Regions from separate parts of the Shewanella septentrionalis genome, predicted to be linked through region 4. Evidence: predicted binding sites of a transcription regulator. Region 4 holds the regulator's gene; each other region holds the start of a gene.
The links. The regulator LexA, encoded in region 4, represses DNA repair genes until DNA is damaged. The targets are predictions, from matches to a motif close to TACTGTATNNNNATACAGTA.

Region 1 (4,434 bases), on a different contig from region 4:
TATAGCGCTTAGCTGAACATAAACAATTTATTTTGAGTATCGAGGCAGATGTCACTCCTCGGCCTTTCCCCTTTACAGCCTAAGCCTGCACATAGTGCTGCTTGTGCCCCAGCCAACGTAAGATAATCGCATCGACTTTTTCGGGGGCCTGCGCCATCACGTGATTTGCCAGTTTTTGAATATGCGGGATCAAAGCTTGATCGCGCACTAAGTCGGCAATTTTCAGTTCGGCCAGTCCCGTTTGCTTAGTGCCAAGCACTTCACCCGGGCCACGAATTTCTAAATCTTTCTGCGCTATGATGAAACCGTCATTACTTTGTCTGAGTACACTCAGTCTTTGGGTGGCGGTATGGCTCAATGGCGCCTTGTAGAGTAACACACAATGGCTTGCGATGGCGCCTCGGCCGACTCGTCCGCGTAGTTGGTGTAATTGCGCTAAGCCTAAACGTTCAGGGTTTTCAATGATCATCAGGCTGGAATTAGGCACGTCTACGCCGACTTCAATCACTGTTGTCGCCACAAGAAGATGAATGATGCCCGCCTTAAAATCGGCCATGATTTGTTGTTTCTCAGCGCTCTTCAACCTGCCATGCACTAGGCCAATATTGAGCTCGGGTAGGGCGAGGCGCAGTTCTTCGGCCGTGTCTTCGGCGGCTTGGCATTCGAGCACTTCGGATTCTTCAATTAGAGTACACACCCAATAGGCCTGACGTTTATCTGTGATGACGGCGTTACGCACCCGTTCAAGCACTTCGTTGCGGCGTGAATCGGCAATCGCCACTGTGGTTACTGGAGTTCGTCCCGGCGGCAATTCATCGATAATAGAAGTGTCGAGATCCGCATAGGCTGTCATCGCTAGCGTGCGCGGGATCGGCGTTGCCGTCATGATCAATTGATGCGGATGGAACCCTTGGCTCACGCCCTTTTCCCGCAGACCTAAGCGTTGGTGTACGCCGAATCTGTGCTGCTCATCTATGATAATTAACGCGAGTTTATTAAAGACCACATGCTGCTGAAAGATGGCATGGGTGCCAATCACCATTTGGGCTGCGCCGGATTCAATATCCGCAAGGGATTGCGCTCTTGCCTTGCCTTTAAGTTTACCCGCTAGCCAACCGACTTTAAGCCCGAGTGGTTCAAACCAAGCGGCAAAGTTAGTTGCATGCTGTTCGGCCAATAGCTCTGTTGGCGCCATCATGGCAACTTGATAACCGTTTTCAATCGCTTGCAGCGCAGCCATCGCCGCGACTAAGGTTTTACCCGAGCCCACATCCCCTTGCACTAAGCGCATCATAGGGTGCGGCTTTTCTAAATCTTTGCCTATATCGGCCACCACTCTTTGCTGGGCGCCTGTGGGCTTAAAGGGCAAAGCGGCAAGGAAGGGATTGAGCAACTGCCCCGTGGCCTGCATGGTCACTGCTGCATCTAAATTACTGCGCTGCCTTAGGCGTAGCATGCTGAGATTATGGGCGAGCAACTCTTCCTGCACCAGTCGCTGCTGGGCTGGGTGTTGGCCTAACTCTAAATCGAACTGAGAGATCCCCGCAGGAGGTCGATGTAGCGTCTGCAGCGCTTGTTTAAGGCTGATGTTATTCGGTTGCAACTGCGGTGGTAGCAGCTCAGTTAAACCGCCATCTTCCAGTAATGCCAAAGCTTGCTCGGTCAGCTTTAGCCAACTCGCCTGTTTTAAGCCCTCAGTTGTGGGATAAATCGGCGTTAGGGTATCGCTCAGGTGAACATCTTCACCGGGATAGACGACTTTGTATTCTGGATGCACTATCTCGGCTTGGTGACCACCACGGCGCACTTCACCGTAGGCTCGGATCATTAAACCATTTTGCATGGCATTACGCTGGGCGACGGAAAAGTTAAAGAAGCGCAGGCTCAAGCTACCCGTATCGTCCCGCACATTGCAGACCAGCATACGCTTGCGGCCTTGGATGATTTGCGTCGATTGGATTTCAGCTTCTATGGTGCCGTAACTGCCGGGCATAAGGGCGGCAATCGGATAGATTTGGGTTCTGTCTTCGTAGCGCAGGGGTAAGTGAAACAGCAGATCTTGTACTGTTGTGATGCCGAGCTTTGCGAGTTTCTCCGCGACCTTTTTGGCGACGCCTTTGAGGTCGGTGATCGGAACAAGATCCAATTGCTGCAAGTCGTTAGCACTCAATCACTGTGAATTTATACATATATTAACAGAGAATAAGCGTAAGGCAATCTCAAGCAGAATGAGGGACTTATTTGCTAGCCTAACTAACGTCAGTTTGCGGCCCTTAGGTTTTAGCTAAGGGGCGCAAAAATTGTCGATATGAACGAAAGAGCGGTTAACCGTTAATCTGATTACAACCAGCCCTTTTGTTTGGCGATGCGTGCTGCATCGATTCGGTTGCTAGCATTGAGTTTGGCTATGGCTTCGGAGAGGTAGTTGCGCACTGTGCCTTCGGCGATAAAGAGGGTTTCGGCGATGTCGGCGGTGGATTTGCCTTCACTGGCGAGGCGAAGGGCTCGGCGTTCTTTATCGTTGAGTGGGTCGACGTCACCAATTGCCATCATGGCCAGTTCAGGATCAATTATCCGTTTACCCGCCATCACTTGTTGAATCGCGTTGACTAAGGTTTCCGAGGGGGCATCTTTAAGCAGAAACCCGCCGACACCGGCTTCGATGGCGCGTTTGATATAGCCCGCGCGGCCGAAGGTAGTAATGACCACAACTTTAGTTTGGCTATGTTGCTCCTTTACCCAAGTTGCCAGCTCAAGGCCTGTGCGCCCGGGCATTTCGATATCTGTTAGCAAGAGATCAAAATTTTGCTGTTTGAGTAGGTTAAGGGCTTCGTCGCCGTCACTCGCTTGGGTGATATTAAAGCCTCCCGCAAGCGTGAGGAGTGCTGCGAGTGCGCCACGCACCATGGCTTGATCTTCCGCCAATAAAATCTTCATTAATCTGTTGCTCCCTGCAAAGGTAAACTGACGGTAAATGCATATCCTTGTTCGAGATTATAGCTCAAGCTGCCACCTAAAATGTCGAGACGTTCGCGTATGCCAGTGAGGCCATTGCCTTCGGCGATAGGTTTACTTGTGCCATTATCTTTGACTTCAAGGATTAGTCGATCTGGCTGTTGAATAAAGTCGATAATACATTGACTTGCGCCGCTATGGCGTAAAATATTATTCACCAGTTCAGTGACAATTAATCCCAGCTGGCTCTCCATTCTGGCGGGTAGTTTAGGGATATTGCCTGTCAGCTCGACACTGATCCCTTTTTCCCTCAATAGTTTACACAGTTGTGTCACGCTATCCGCGAGACCCTTATGTTTGTAGTCAGATACGGTGTGACGAATTTGGCTGAGGCTCTCGCGGGCGATTTGACCTAGTTCATTAAGCTGGGTAGTGGCCAGTTGGTATTCTTGTTTTGCCAGCAGTTTTTCGGCCAGTTCCGCCTTAAGCGCAATCGAAGACAAGCTGTGGCCCATGATGTCGTGTAGATCGCGGGCAATGCGTTCTCGCTCAACCATAGCCGCTAAGGTACTAATTTCTTGAGTGCTTTGCTGTTCTTTCACTTTATGTTGATGACGCCTGCGTTCGGCAACGCCAAACATGCCTACACCGAGCACCAATCCTGAGCCATAAAGCGGAAAGTAGTAACTGTTAAAGTCGTAAATCTCATTGAGGGCAAACAACAGGCCGATTAAGGCGGCAATAGCCAACAGACAGGTTCTGAGAGGATAAAAAAAGCCAATGAAAAAAGCGGCAAAGGTGAATAGCGAGATAGATCCTGGGTTGATTGGGGTGATTGCTGTGGCGATGGCCACCATCATCAGAATGGGGCGATAGGCGCTATTCTGATTGCACTTATAGGCCCAAAAATAACTGGCAATAAAAGGAATTAGCACGGCAAAGCTAAGGGCGATTTTCCATGCTGGATACGCATTGATGGCAAGCGGAATAAGATAAAACACTAAGTTTATCAAATACACCCAAGCGAGTTTTCGTTCGAGCTGAAGGGGAGTGCTCATCATGATGCCTCTGTGAAACTGTGTTGATTGTTCATAGTTGCCCCTTGAATGCTAAAGGAGGCATCTGCCTTGATTTATTCTGTTTAGGGGTTGGCGCTGGGGTCAGCGCCATCAGTCCCTGTTAACAATGGGATCTAGTTTGCACTTAATTGCTGATTTTGTTGAAGCAAAAATTTTGCCCAACCGTAATCTGCTTGCACTTTGATCGCCTGTTGCCAATCTTCAATCGCGCCTTGGGTATCGCCTAATTCCTGTTTAGCGAGTCCGCGCCAGGTATAAGCTTCGGCTTCGCCCCAACAAATGTCGTCGCAAGGTTGGGCGAATCTTTCTATGGCGGTAGTGGCGAGCGTCTTAGCATTTTGCATGCTGCCGCCAAACATAGCTGGGGTGTTATAGGCGGCGATGGCTTTCACCAATGCGA
Region 2 (4,434 bases), on a different contig from region 4:
GAGGTAGCCAAAGTGAGTTTTCGCATCAACAAGTTACTCCGTTTTAAAAAATGATTACAGCAGGATATGTTCTGCTCTAACTTTAATCGTTAGGCCACTATCAAGCTGAACATGAATATCTTCCTTGTTAATATCAGTAATCACACCGGCTACGGGTGTCATACCTAACTTAACATTGACGCGTTGTTTTTTCGTTAAATCAGTCAATTGTGCTTGGACATAATTTACGACTGGCGCTGCAGCTTTAGGCGCAGGCTTAGCAGGACGCTCAGTTTTAGCACGTTGAGGAACAGCCACCTTTTTAGGTGCTTTCTTCGCCGCAGGCTTAGGTGCGAGTGCTGCACGTTTCGCTTTCGCTTTATCCTGACTCTCTTTCAACATGGCTTGAGCATGGTCAATGTGCTCTTGCTCTAACTCGCCGCAAGGTTCGCCATCCAGATTAACGCGTTGTGCGCCCGCTTTAACGCACTTTAAATAGCGCCAGCTGCTGGTGTAACGTCTTAAGGCAACTCTGAGCTGAGTTTTACTGACTTTAGAATCATCAGCCAACCTTTCAGCCAAATCTTGAAACAATCCGATTTTTAATGGCTTAGTTTCACCTTCAGCAATAAAGCACAAAGGAAATGTTTCATACAAATACGCCAAAATTGCATTGGTGTCGGTCAACTTTTCTGTTGATTCCATCATTACTTCCACAGTCAAAAAGGGACATCGATTCGAGGTGATATATATCAACTTCTTACGTGTCGTTTATCTTCGTTAAACTCAATATTGAGTCAACGTACAAATTAGCATCCTAGCCGCGTTTACTAAAGTTAAAAAAAATATACCTTAACAAATTTTTACAGCTCAAAACACTAAGCTTATTCATTGCATGCGAATCAAACCAGCTTAATGCGTGCAGGCGCATATTATAAGGCGCACGCCACCGATTGCGACTATGAATTATGCGTTATTGTACGCAAATTAATCAAATAGGCAGTTTTCAAAACTTTTAACCAGTAATTCCAGCCCCTTTTGGTCTTCTTCGTCGAAACGATCGAAGATTGGGCTGTCAATATCGAGCACGGCAACCACGTTACCTTGAGCACAAACTGGCACAACGATTTCAGAATTACTGGCAGAATCACAGGCAATATGGCCATCAAATTGATGAACATCGGCCACTCGCTGGGTTTGATTGGTGAATGCCGCCGTACCACACACGCCTTTTCCTAGCGGAATGCGTGTACAAGCCACTTTACCTTGAAATGGGCCTAATACGAGTTGTTCGCCACGCATAACGTAGAATCCCACCCAGTTCAGCTCAGTTAAATTATCATTGAGTAAGGCTGAAAAATTCGCCATTGCCGCAACAAGGTCGTCTTCCCCTTCCAACAAGGCCAAGGCTTGACGGTTAAGTGACTCATAAAATTTCGATTTCATTACATTTCCTAACAATTTTATTCTGCTGCTTCGGTCTTTTTAGCCGCTTTTTTCGCAGCAGGTGGATTCGTTGGCGTACTATTAACCTGAACGACACCTTTAAGCAAGTTCGTCAGCTCATCTTTATTGTTAGCAAAATAGAATGCGAGCTTTTCGCCCACGCTTTCATCTATACCTAAATCAGCTTTTTGAATGAAGGGGATAAGGTTATCGGCGATATCGAGCATCTTATCGTAGGCATCAGCCTCCTTCTTAGATGTGAATGTCATCTTTTCAACCCCTTCTCTGACCACGACAAACTGTGTTATTACTGCCATGACTGCCCTCGCACTGTTTTTATATACAGTAACTAGAGTGACATAGATTGAACTTGTGATGCAAGTGTTCTGATTAATCTGATATTATTAGCGTACTTTCGTTGCCAAGATTATAAAGCGCTAGACTGTGCAGAACGGCTGATTAGCACTACACTTTGCACCGATCTCGCTGTTATTACTCCTATTTAGGCTAATATATATTTTTATATGCATGAAAACGCAGCAGAAAATTCAGTAATCCTTTGCCGTTCCTGCGATTTAGCAGTCCGCAAACGTGCCTTGCCAAGCGGTGTCAGAGCCCTTTGCCCCCGTTGCAGCACTGCACTTTATGACACTCCTTACTGCTCTGTAAATGGCATGCTCGCCCTATGTATCTCGGCACTAGTATTTTATTTTCCTGCCAATTTTTTACCCGTACTCGAAATTCACTTTTTCGGCAGCATTCGCACCACCACGGTTTTTCAGGGCGCGTTTGCGGTATTTGACCAAGGTTATTGGGTCGTTGGTTTAGCCGTGCTTGCCGCCGCTGTGATTGGTCCAGGCTTATTACTGTTGTCGATACTGACGCAGATTTTGATTGTGAAATGGGGACTGAGTCGTCTTTTTTGGCGTAACTCATTAAAGCAATTATTGAAGTTTCATGGCGTATTGTCGCAGCTCACTATGCTGGAAATTTATGTGATCAGCTTTTTGGTTTCATCGTTCCAGCTTTCTGATTTTTCGGATATTTATTTTGGTATGGGCACATTTTGCTTCACTATGTTGTTTCTCGTGACCTTGTTTCTGCAACGAGAGTACGACTTAGAGCACATGTGGACGTTATTGGAAGGTCATCGCTGATATGAAGCAACAAGGTAAAGATATCGGCCTGTGTTTGTGCAAGGTGTGCCGCCAGCTCAATAGTAGTGACCTCACCCATTGCCAGCGCTGTGAAGCTGAGTTACAGGTCAGGGACTATTCCAGCCTGCAAAAAAGTTGGGCTTTGTTGATTACCGCTGCCATCTTGCTGGTGCCTGCCAACATTTACCCTATCACTATGCTGACCAACCAAGGGCAAGTGCGGCACGACACCATTTTTTCGGGCATTTTGCATCTAGTGCATTCAGATATGTTGCCCATTGCCGTGATAGTTTTTACTGCCAGTATTTTAGTGCCATGGATTAAAATCATCGGCTTATCCATTTATCTGTGTGCCATCAGCTTTGATATTCCGATTTCAAAAAAGAAATTGATGGTGGGTTTTCACATCATCGAATGGATTGGTCGTTGGTCTATGCTCGATTTATTTGTCATCTCAATCACAGTGGCATTAGTGAATATGGGACAACTACTCGACGCTAAACCCGCGCCTGCCGCGACCGCATTTGCCTTGGTTATTCTGTTAACTCAGTTAGCCGCAAAAGTGTTAGACACTCGTTTACTCTGGGATCGATTGGAACCTCAAGATGACACAAATTGAATCGCCGAAAGTTGTAAAGAAAAAACTCTTTTCGCCCATTTGGCTACTGCCTATTGTCGCGTTGGCATTGGGTGCGTGGCTGGGCATTAAGAGCATTAAAGAATCGGGCGTTGAAATTCAAATTCACTTTCCGAGTGCAACTGGGATTGACGTAGGTAAAACCTTGGTCAAATACCAAGGCTTGACTGTCGGTAAAGTCAAAGACATAGGAATAGATGAAGATCTCAAGGGCGTGAACGTCAAGGTCATGATGGACTACCGTGCTAAGCCTTTCTTAAATAAGGAAACTCTCTTCTGGCTGGTCACCCCTAAGGCCAGTATCACAGGTGTTGAAGGCTTAGATGCGTTGTTTTCGGGTAACTACATCGCGATTCAACCGGGCAAAGGTAATGCGTCAACCTTCTTCGAGGCTGAACGCCAACCGCCGCCGATGCAAATCGGCTCAGAAGGTGTGATGGTCGAACTGACCTCAGACAAACTCGGTTCGTTGGATGTTGGCTCGCCAATATTTTTCCGCCAAATCCCTGTGGGCAGTGTGGTTAGCTATCGTTTAGATGGTAATCAAAGAGTCATCATCAGCGCTTTTATTCAAGAGCAATACGCGCGATTAGTGAAGAAAAACTCCCACTTTTGGAATGTCTCCGGCGTCAAAATTGATGCATCACTGACAGGCGTTAAAGTCAGCTCTGAGAGTTTGGCATCCATTCTGGCTGGCGGCGTGAGTTTTAGCTCTGATGATAAAGCGGATATTGCCAAAAACGGTGACATTTTTTCGCTTTATGATTCAGAAACCACAGCCCTTGGCGGCATAGAAATAAACCTGACCATGGCTGATGCTAACGGTGTCGACAAAGGCACTCGTATTGTTTATCGCGGCATCAATATCGGCAGCATTTTAAGCAAGCAACTCACCGCGAATGGCGTAATAGCCGTGGCTAAGTTTGAACCTCAATACGGTTCACTGTTAACTAACGACGGGGTGTTTTGGCTTGAAGGTGCCGATATTTCCCTCTCAGGCATTAAAAATCCAGAGCGTTTACTGACGGGTAGCGTGATCAACTTCCTGCCAGGCATTAATACTAAAACGGCTATGCCAAGCAGTTTTGCCTTGCAATCAAAGGCGCCTGACTTACTGCAATCGAAGAAGCGTTTCTTGACCTTAACCTCAGCCGAAAACATGGGCATTTCAGCGGGCGCCGAAGTTCGCTTTAAGCAAATCCCCATTGGCTCTGT
Region 3 (4,434 bases), on a different contig from region 4:
GCAGCATAAAGTGCGTTAAAGCCCACGTAAGAGTGGCTAGAGTCAAAATGGCAAGGTAAAGAGTAATTGATGACGATATGAATTTTGCGCGATTAAGGCCTGTGTCGAGTGAATTTAACTCGATATCAAACCTAATTCTACTAAGCCTATTGAGTGATATTTAAAGGAGCTTTGCAGTCTTAAGGTTGCATCGAAATCGATGAATTATGGCGGTTAATCATCGTCGTCGAGATCATTGGGATCTGAATCTAATGCGTAAGTGATTTGATCGTAGCTAAAGCCTTGGCCCATTAAAAAGCGCACTCGTTTGGCCTTTTCCTTCGCGATAAGATCCCGAGCTTTAGAGCCCTTCACTTCTGTTACGCGGGGAACACCATATTTTTTGGTGGCTTTATCTTTTGCTAGCTCAAACCAGTCACAATCACTATTGGTTATCGCCGCTTCAATAAAATCTTTAGACAAGCCTTTTTGCGCTATAGCTTGGCGGATACGGATAGCACCGTGCCCTCGACTAATGTGGCTACGCACCAATAATTCAGCATAGCGATTATCATTGATAAAACCGGAGGATTCACAAGCGTCGAGTACAGGTTCGATATCGTTAAGGTCGAAGCCTTTCTCGAGCAATTTATCGCGGATTTGTAAGCGGGAATAATCGCGGCGCGCTAACAGCGCGACCGCGATTTGACGGGCTGACTGACTCAGAATACTTCGCCTGTTTCTAAATCAACATTATCTTCCGTGCTATCAGTATCCGATGCCGCAAGTGCACTTGGATTGCTTAACAATAATTCACGTAATGTCTTGTCAATTTCAGCGGCAATCGCTGGATTTTCAGTCAGATATTTACCCGCATTGGCACGGCCTTGGCCGATTTTATCGCCTTTATAGCTGTACCAAGCACCCGCTTTTTCAATCAACTTATGCGCTACGCCTAAGTCAACTAACTCACCAGTACGGTTAATGCCTTGGCCATAAAGGATTTGGAATTCGGCTTGTTTGAACGGTGCTGCGACCTTATTTTTCACCACTTTAACACGAGTTTCGTTACCGACAACTTCATCGCCGTCTTTAATGGCACCAGTACGGCGAATGTCTAAACGGACAGAAGCATAGAACTTCAGTGCGTTGCCGCCGGTTGTGGTTTCAGGGTTACCGAACATCACACCAATCTTCATCCGGATTTGGTTGATGAAGATAAGCAAAGTGTTAGATTGCTTTAAGTTACCTGCAAGTTTACGCATGGCTTGGCTCATCATACGTGCCGCTAAGCCCATGTGAGAATCACCAATTTCGCCTTCGATTTCAGCTTTAGGCGTTAATGCTGCCACTGAGTCGACTACGATAACGTCAACTGCGCCTGAGCGCGTTAATGCATCACAAATCTCAAGCGCTTGCTCGCCAGTATCCGGTTGTGAACACAGCAGGTTATCAATATCTACACCCAATTTTTTAGCATAGATAGGGTCAAGTGCATGCTCGGCATCGATAAAGGCACAGGTTTTGCCTTCACGTTGCGCTGCGGCAATGACTTCTAAAGTCAGTGTCGTTTTACCTGATGATTCAGGACCATAGATTTCAACGATACGACCCATTGGCAAACCGCCAGCACCTAAAGCAACGTCCAGAGACAGAGAACCGGTAGAAATGGTCTCAACATCCATAGAGCGATCTTCGCCCAGCTTCATGATGGAGCCTTTACCAAATTGCTTCTCAATTTGGCTCAATACCGCAGCAAGTGCTTTCTCTTTATTTGGATCGACCTTCATTCCAGTTCCCTCATCAAGACATGCCTTAAGCTGTCAAAAGTAATATTCAATTTACAAACGGGTAATTCAAAAAGCCGCGCTTTTCGTCTTAATTCTGCTGACTAGTATACTGTACAATCATACAGTATCAAGACCTGTGACTGAATTATTTTTAGCTCATGGGATTTTTAATATGGCCAAGGTTTTAGCGAATATCAAATCCGATATCGCATCCCTTTGACGAATATCCGTCATCAAGGGCTCAATTTTCGGTAAATTATTGCTAAGATTGGCGCAGCAAATTTTGCGTGGTCTTTTTGGCTGAAAATTGTATAGCAGTCTTCTGCTTCTCTAGCGCTTAATCCCCTGTAACCACACAAACTGTATCGCCTTTAGGCAGTCACAACGGACGATAACGATTTAATGAATGTAATTGATACCGATGATTTAGAAAAACATACTCCTATGATGCGTCAGTACTTGACCATGAAAGCAGAACATCATGACATGTTGCTGTTTTATCGCATGGGTGACTTCTACGAGTTGTTTTATGATGATGCTAAACGTGCTTCTGAGCTGTTAGGCATTTCACTTACGGCGCGCGGTAAAAGTGGTGGCGATCCTATTCCGATGGCAGGACTGCCTTACCATGCTGTGGAAGGCTATCTAGCGAAATTAGTTCAAATTGGTCAATCAGTTGCAATATGCGAACAAATTGGCGACCCCGCAACCTCTAAAGGGCCTGTTGAACGTAAAGTGGTGCGTATCGTCACGCCTGGCACCTTAACCGATGAAGCCCTGCTACAGGAACGCCAAGACAATCTGTTGGCCGCAGTTTATCAAGGTAAAGTCGGTTTTGGTTATGCCACTCTAGATGTTTCATCTGGACGTTTTGTGATTGCCGAACTCGAGACGCGAGAGTCATTAGAAGCTGAATTGCAACGCACTAATCCCGTTGAAATTCTCTACAGTGAAGACTTTGGTGAACTTGCTCTGCTAAACGGTTTTAAAGGCAAACGCCGTCGCCCTGAATGGGAATTTGATTACGATACTAGCATTAAGTTACTGCTAGCCCAGTTTGGCACGAAAGACTTGCATGGTTTTGGTATTGCAGATGCGCGTTTATCACTGCAGGCAGCGGGGTGTTTGATGCAATATGTCAAAGACACTCAGCGCACTGCCCTGCCCCACATCAATGCCATTACCCGCTTTAATCAAACCGATAGCATAGTGCTCGATGCGGCAACTCGCCGTAATTTAGAACTCACTCAAAACCTTGCCGGAGGTCGCGATAATACCTTAGCCGCAGTATTGGATAACACGGCAACGCCTATGGGCAGCCGCATGTTGCAACGCTGGATCCATCAGCCGCTGCGAGATCCAAAACACATCAAAGCACGCCAACAGGCGGTGACTGAATTACTCGATACTGCCGCCCACGAAGGTTTGCATGAGCAATTAAAGGCACTTGGCGATATTGAACGTATCATGGCAAGACTCGCGCTGCGTACCGCTCGACCTAGGGACTTTGCCCGTTTACGTCAAGCGCTGGGCTTACTACCTGAATTACAACAGAGTTTAAGTACCCTAAGCGCGCCACACACGACTCAATTACGTCAATACTTAGGTGAGTTCCCCGTTGAACAAGCCCTGCTTGAGCGCGCGATAGTCGATAATCCACCTATGCTTATCCGCGATGGCGGAGTGATCCGTGAAGGCTACAACAGCGAACTAGATGAATGGCGCGGTCTGAGCGAAGGTGCAAGCGATTACTTAGTACAACTCGAAGCCAGAGAAAAAGAACGTACAGGTATCAACACCCTTAAAGTCGGCTATAACCGTGTACACGGCTATTACATCGAAGTAAGTCGCTTGCAATCCTCGCAAGTGCCACTCAATTACCAACGACGTCAAACGCTTAAGAATATGGAGCGTTATATCACGCCCGAACTTAAGGAGTACGAAGAAAAAGTGCTCTCGAGCCAAGGTAAAGCGCTGGCACTCGAAAAGCAGTTATGGGAACAGTTGTTCGATCTTATTCTACCTAAGTTGCATGAATTACAAGCTTTTGCTCGTGCGGCAGCTGAGCTTGATGTGTTGAGTAACTTTGCCGAGCGCGCCGAAACCTTAGGTTACACTTGCCCAGAGCTGAGCCAAGATATCGGCGTACAGATAGAGGCTGGTCGCCACCCCGTGGTGGAGCGTGTGAGTCAAACACCGTTTATCGCTAACCCAGTGACCTTGCACAATCAAAGACGTATGTTGATTGTCACCGGACCCAACATGGGCGGTAAATCGACTTACATGCGTCAAGTCGCTTTGATCACGCTGATGGCCCACATTGGCTGTTTCGTACCAGCAGATCGCGCACTGATCGGCCCTATCGATCGCATATTTACCCGTATTGGCGCCTCTGACGATCTGGCCTCTGGCCGCTCAACCTTTATGGTCGAAATGACAGAAACCGCCAACATTCTACACAACGCCACCGCCAGTAGCTTAGTGTTAATGGATGAAATCGGCCGCGGCACATCCACCTATGATGGTTTATCGCTCGCTTGGTCGGCGGCAGAGTATTTAGCCCAGCAAGTCGGCGCTATGACCCTATTCGCCACCCATTATTTTGAACTAACTCAGTTACCTGAATTAATGGCAGGTGTTTACAATGTGCACCTTGATGCCATAG
Region 4 (4,434 bases):
GCCAACTCAGTACGCCAGTTTGGCGCACGCTCATTTAAGAAGTTTTGCAGGGTTATAGGCTCGCCAAAGTTCACATAACCTTGACCGAAATTACCAAGTTTGCGAATCGCACCAAACACCTGCCACACAGATTCTTTTTTCTTTTTCTTACCACTTAACTCTTTATGGTACGTCGCCACTTCCATCACATGGTCATAGCCTAAATACACAGGCACTAGCGTGACTGGACGCTCGATACCGCGCAGCACGCTGTTCATCGTCATAGCGATCATGCCGGTTTTTGGCGCCAATAGCCGACCGGTACGTGAGCGGCCGCCTTCGGAGAAATATTCCACCGAATAACCTTTAGCAAACAGTTGATCTAAATATTCACGGAATACTGCGGTATACAGCTTGTTGCCATTAAAACTACGGCGGATAAAGAAGGCACCACCGCGACGGAACATAGGTCCAGCGGGCCAGAAATTGAGGTTAATACCGGCAGCAATGTGCGGCGGAACCATGCCTTGATAATACAAAATATACGATAACAGCAGGTAATCCATGTGGCTGCGATGACAAGGTACATAGACAATCTCGTGGCCATCATGGTGCAACTGGCGAACTTGCTCGGCGCCTTTAATGTTGATCCCGCTGTAAAGCTTGTTCCACAACCAAGTTAAGAAACGCTCAGCAATACGCACTAAGCTATCTGAGTAATCTGCAGCGATTTCATCGAGATACTCAATAGCCGTCTCGCGCGCTTGGGTCTCAGAAATCTTTTTGTTGGCCGCTTCTTCTTGAATCGCTTTACGCAACGACTCGGATTTGAGCAACGAATGAAACAGTGCTTGGCGATTTGGCAGCACAGGTCCAGTCATCACCTTACGTTGACGACGGAAATGCACCCGCGCGACCCGCGCTAACTTATGGGCGATCCCCATGTCAGTGCCGTGTTCGTCGGCCATGTATCGCAGAGATACCGCATTTGAAAACTGTACGAAGTTATGTCGACCTAAGAATAGAATCATCAAGCATTTGCGCAGCCAAGTCGGGTTTTCCCGCTCAAACACAGCCGCCTTCATAGTGTCATCTTCTTTTCCTGGCGTGCGGCCCCAATACAGGCTCACGGGCACCAGTTGAATGTCTAATTCAGGGCGCTCCTTATGCACGGCCAACAAACGCATAAAGCATTCGAGGAAAGGCTCGTTACCGGCACGCTCACCAAACAGCGGCTTACGCCCTTGAAGGCAGACAACCCGAGGCGCAATCACACCATTTGCCACTAAAGGCTCATAGGGGCTCGGTAGTCCTAACTTAGCCGTTATTTCGCTCAAGGCAGCGATGTCACTCAGCGATTCCGTTTTCATCACATAAGCAAGGGGTCTGGAGGCATCCAGATTCAGATCGGCAAAGGGATCCTGAGGCACAACAATAGTGTGCACTAAGTGTTTTTGGATCCAGCGTAATGATTTCAACCAAAGAGAGTCGTGTTTAGGCATTATTCTTATGCAATTAAGTACGTTTACTAGCCCGGTAGAATACCAGACTATGGGTAATATTCGCTAATTCTCTCCAACATAGCTAAAAAGTGGTTAATACTTGCGCTGCAAATAATACTGTATATACTAACAGTAACTGTATAGAAAAACAGGAAACACCATGAGACCTTTGACGCCACGCCAAGCTGAAATTTTAGAGCTAATTAAACGAAATATTGCCGATACTGGCATGCCACCCACTCGGGCAGAAATCGCGACCCGTTTAGGTTTTAAGAGCGCCAATGCGGCTGAAGAGCATCTTAAAGCGTTGGCGAAAAAGGGCTGCATTGAGATCATGCCAGGCACATCGCGGGGCATTCGTCTGACTGCGGAAGTCGAAGAAGTAACTGAAACAGGTTTACCGCTTATCGGTCAAGTAGCTGCTGGCGAACCTATTCTCGCCCAAGAACATGTTGAACAGTACTACCAAGTCGACCCAAGCATGTTTCATCCCGCCGCCGATTTTTTACTGCGGGTTAAAGGCGACAGCATGAAGAATATCGGCATTCTCGAGGGAGATTTGCTGGCAGTTCATAAAGTACAACAAGCTAGAAATGGTCAAGTGGTTGTCGCTAGAGTCGACGACGATGTCACTGTTAAACGTTTCGAAAAAAAAGGCAATGTGGTCTATCTACACGCCGAAAATGAAGACTATTCCCCGATAAAAGTGGATTTAGGCTATCAAAGTTTAACAATTGAAGGACTCGCCGTCGGTGTGATCCGTAATGGAGATTGGCTATGAACAAACTACTTGGCAATGCACCCCGCCATCCGGGCTTGTGGCTCGATGAAGTCCGTGATGCCGACTATGACTGGCACCATGCACCTATCGCCTGCATGCCAACTAAGACTCAAGGCCGCCAAGAGTTAATCCATTTGAGTGCGCAACTCGCCCAGTTAAGCCAACAGGGTCGTTGGTTAGTGCTCATCAACCCACCGAGTATTGGCTACAAACAAATGCTCGCCAACGCTGGCGTGCGTATGGACAGAGTCTTGCTGGTGCACGCTAAAGATGAAGTCGAAACCCTGTGGGCGATGGAAAAAGCCTTAACAAGTGGTACGTCCAGTGCAGTTATTACTTGGACCCAATCACTGGATGCACGCGATAATCGTCGCCTGCAAATCGTGGCTAAAAGTGCCCGCGCCATGGGCATAGTGCTTGAAGACGTAAACAGTCACTTACATGGCGACGTACACATTGAGCAAGGCAATCTCTTCGGCCAACAATCTTTTTTTAGCGCTGTACATTAAATATTCATTTATTTTTCTACCTTGAAAGCCGCCTCGCCTATGAATGTGAGGCTTTTTTTTGGCAATTTTTCAGACAATTAGATAAATAAGTGATCTTGATCAATATTTAAACAGCAAGTATGGTTGATTTAGTCGGCGATAATATATCGCCGCCCGTGGCAAATAAATCGAGCCGTAATCGAGTTCAAAATGCCACTAAAAATAGAGAACAGATTTATTTCAGTCGTATGTGCCAGCGTGGCTAATACCAGCAGTAACAATACTTAATTAAAAGTAACAGCCGCCAACGCACGTTGAAGTCAAAAACGCTTTTTTGGGAACTGAAGAGTTTGCATAGAGTTGAGACTTACTGTGTTGCTCTTCTTTGTAGTTGCTATTCGCAATTGGCAGAGGAGAAGTCTTGTGAAGCAATTGTTGTATTGTTTACTCGTGGTGTTATTCGCACCACCGTTGGCCGCCGCGGACATGCGGTTCAACATGACCCCTGGCGTAACCGAGATCAGTGGCAAGGTTTATCACTTGCACATGACCATCTTGTATATCTGCTGCGCCATTGGCCTTGTGGTCTTTGGCGTGATGATTTACGCCATGATCAACCACAGAAAATCCAAAGGCGCTGTCGCGTCCCACTTTCACGAAAGCACTAAAGTTGAAATCGCTTGGACGATTCTGCCATTTATCATTTTGATCTTAATGGCGATTCCTGCGACAAAAACCTTAATTGCGATGGAAGATCCCAGCGACGCCGATCTGACCGTTAAAGTCACGGGTTCCCAATGGAAATGGCATTACAGCTATTTCGATCAAGACATTGATTTTTACAGCATACTCGCAACCCCTAGAGCACAAATCGACGGTACCGAAACCAAGGGTGAACACTACCTATTGGAGGTCGATAAGCCGCTCGTTCTGCCGATAAATCGCAAAATCCGCTTTTTGATGACCTCTGAAGATGTCATCCATTCATGGTGGGTACCTGCTTTTGCCGTGAAGAAAGATGCCAACCCAGGATTTATCAATGAGGCTTGGACTCGCATCGACAAACCCGGTATTTACCGTGGTCAATGCGCCGAACTTTGCGGTAAAGACCATGGTTTTATGCCGATCGTAGTGCAAGCCATACCCGAAGCCGAGTTTGAAGCTTGGGTGACGGAGCAGAAACAAGCCGCAGGCGCGGCGGCAGAAGCCGCTCAAGCCGCTTTATCACAGACCCTTAGCAAAGATGATCTGATGACCCAAGGTGAGCAAGTTTACCTCGGGCACTGCGCAGCCTGCCACCAGCCCAATGGCGAGGGGTTACAAGGCGTATTCCCACACCTCAAAGGCAGTCCGATAGCAACGGGACCGCTCAGCGGCCACCTTGAAATTGTGCTCAACGGTAAAACGGGTACGGCTATGCAAGCCTTTAGTAAGCAATTGACTGCACAAGAAATTGCCGCTGTGATTACCTATGAGCGTAATGCTTGGGGCAATAATACTGGCGATGCTGTACAGGCCAAAGACGTCAACGAGCACATGAACGGTAGTGCAGGCACACAGGCACCTGCTACCGCACCAGCCAATACGACCCCAACTCCCGCACCTACAACTGAGCCCGCAGCAGTTGTCGACTCCGCAACCATAGTGGATCCGGCGAGCCTCCCCACTCTCACCCATGAGGCAC

Region 1: a site for LexA is predicted at 2,172-2,191, ahead of recG (ATP-dependent DNA helicase RecG). Genes of this name have one in related genera too.
Region 2: a site for LexA is predicted at 1,754-1,773, ahead of NE536_RS11370 (YebG family protein). Genes of this name have one in related genera too.
Region 3: a site for LexA is predicted at 1,877-1,896, ahead of recA (recombinase RecA). Genes of this name have one in related genera too.

Annotation. Positions count from the first base shown of each region.
Region 1 covers NZ_JAMTCC010000003.1:100,903-105,336, reverse strand. Annotated here, with positions in the region: gene recG (ATP-dependent DNA helicase RecG) at 80-2,155, opposite strand; gene NE536_RS02420 (response regulator transcription factor) at 2,341-2,937, opposite strand; gene NE536_RS02415 (sensor histidine kinase) at 2,937-4,016, opposite strand; gene NE536_RS02410 (tetratricopeptide repeat protein) at 4,148-4,434, opposite strand, start outside.
Region 2 covers NZ_JAMTCC010000017.1:21,072-25,505, forward strand. Annotated here, with positions in the region: gene prc (carboxy terminal-processing peptidase) at 1-26, opposite strand, end outside; gene proQ (RNA chaperone ProQ) at 55-684, opposite strand; gene NE536_RS11365 (GAF domain-containing protein) at 967-1,425, opposite strand; gene NE536_RS11370 (YebG family protein) at 1,443-1,742, opposite strand; gene NE536_RS11375 (paraquat-inducible protein A) at 1,950-2,582, shown strand; gene NE536_RS11380 (paraquat-inducible protein A) at 2,584-3,201, shown strand; gene NE536_RS11385 (PqiB family protein) at 3,188-4,434, shown strand, end outside.
Region 3 covers NZ_JAMTCC010000012.1:5,709-10,142, forward strand. Annotated here, with positions in the region: gene NE536_RS08635 (regulatory protein RecX) at 214-684, opposite strand; gene recA (recombinase RecA) at 702-1,769, opposite strand; gene mutS (DNA mismatch repair protein MutS) at 2,172-4,434, shown strand, end outside.
Region 4 covers NZ_JAMTCC010000010.1:102,066-106,499, reverse strand. Annotated here, with positions in the region: gene plsB (glycerol-3-phosphate 1-O-acyltransferase PlsB) at 1-1,481, opposite strand, end outside; gene lexA (transcriptional repressor LexA) at 1,642-2,262, shown strand; gene NE536_RS07750 (cell division inhibitor SulA) at 2,259-2,771, shown strand; gene coxB (cytochrome c oxidase subunit II) at 3,174-4,434, shown strand, end outside.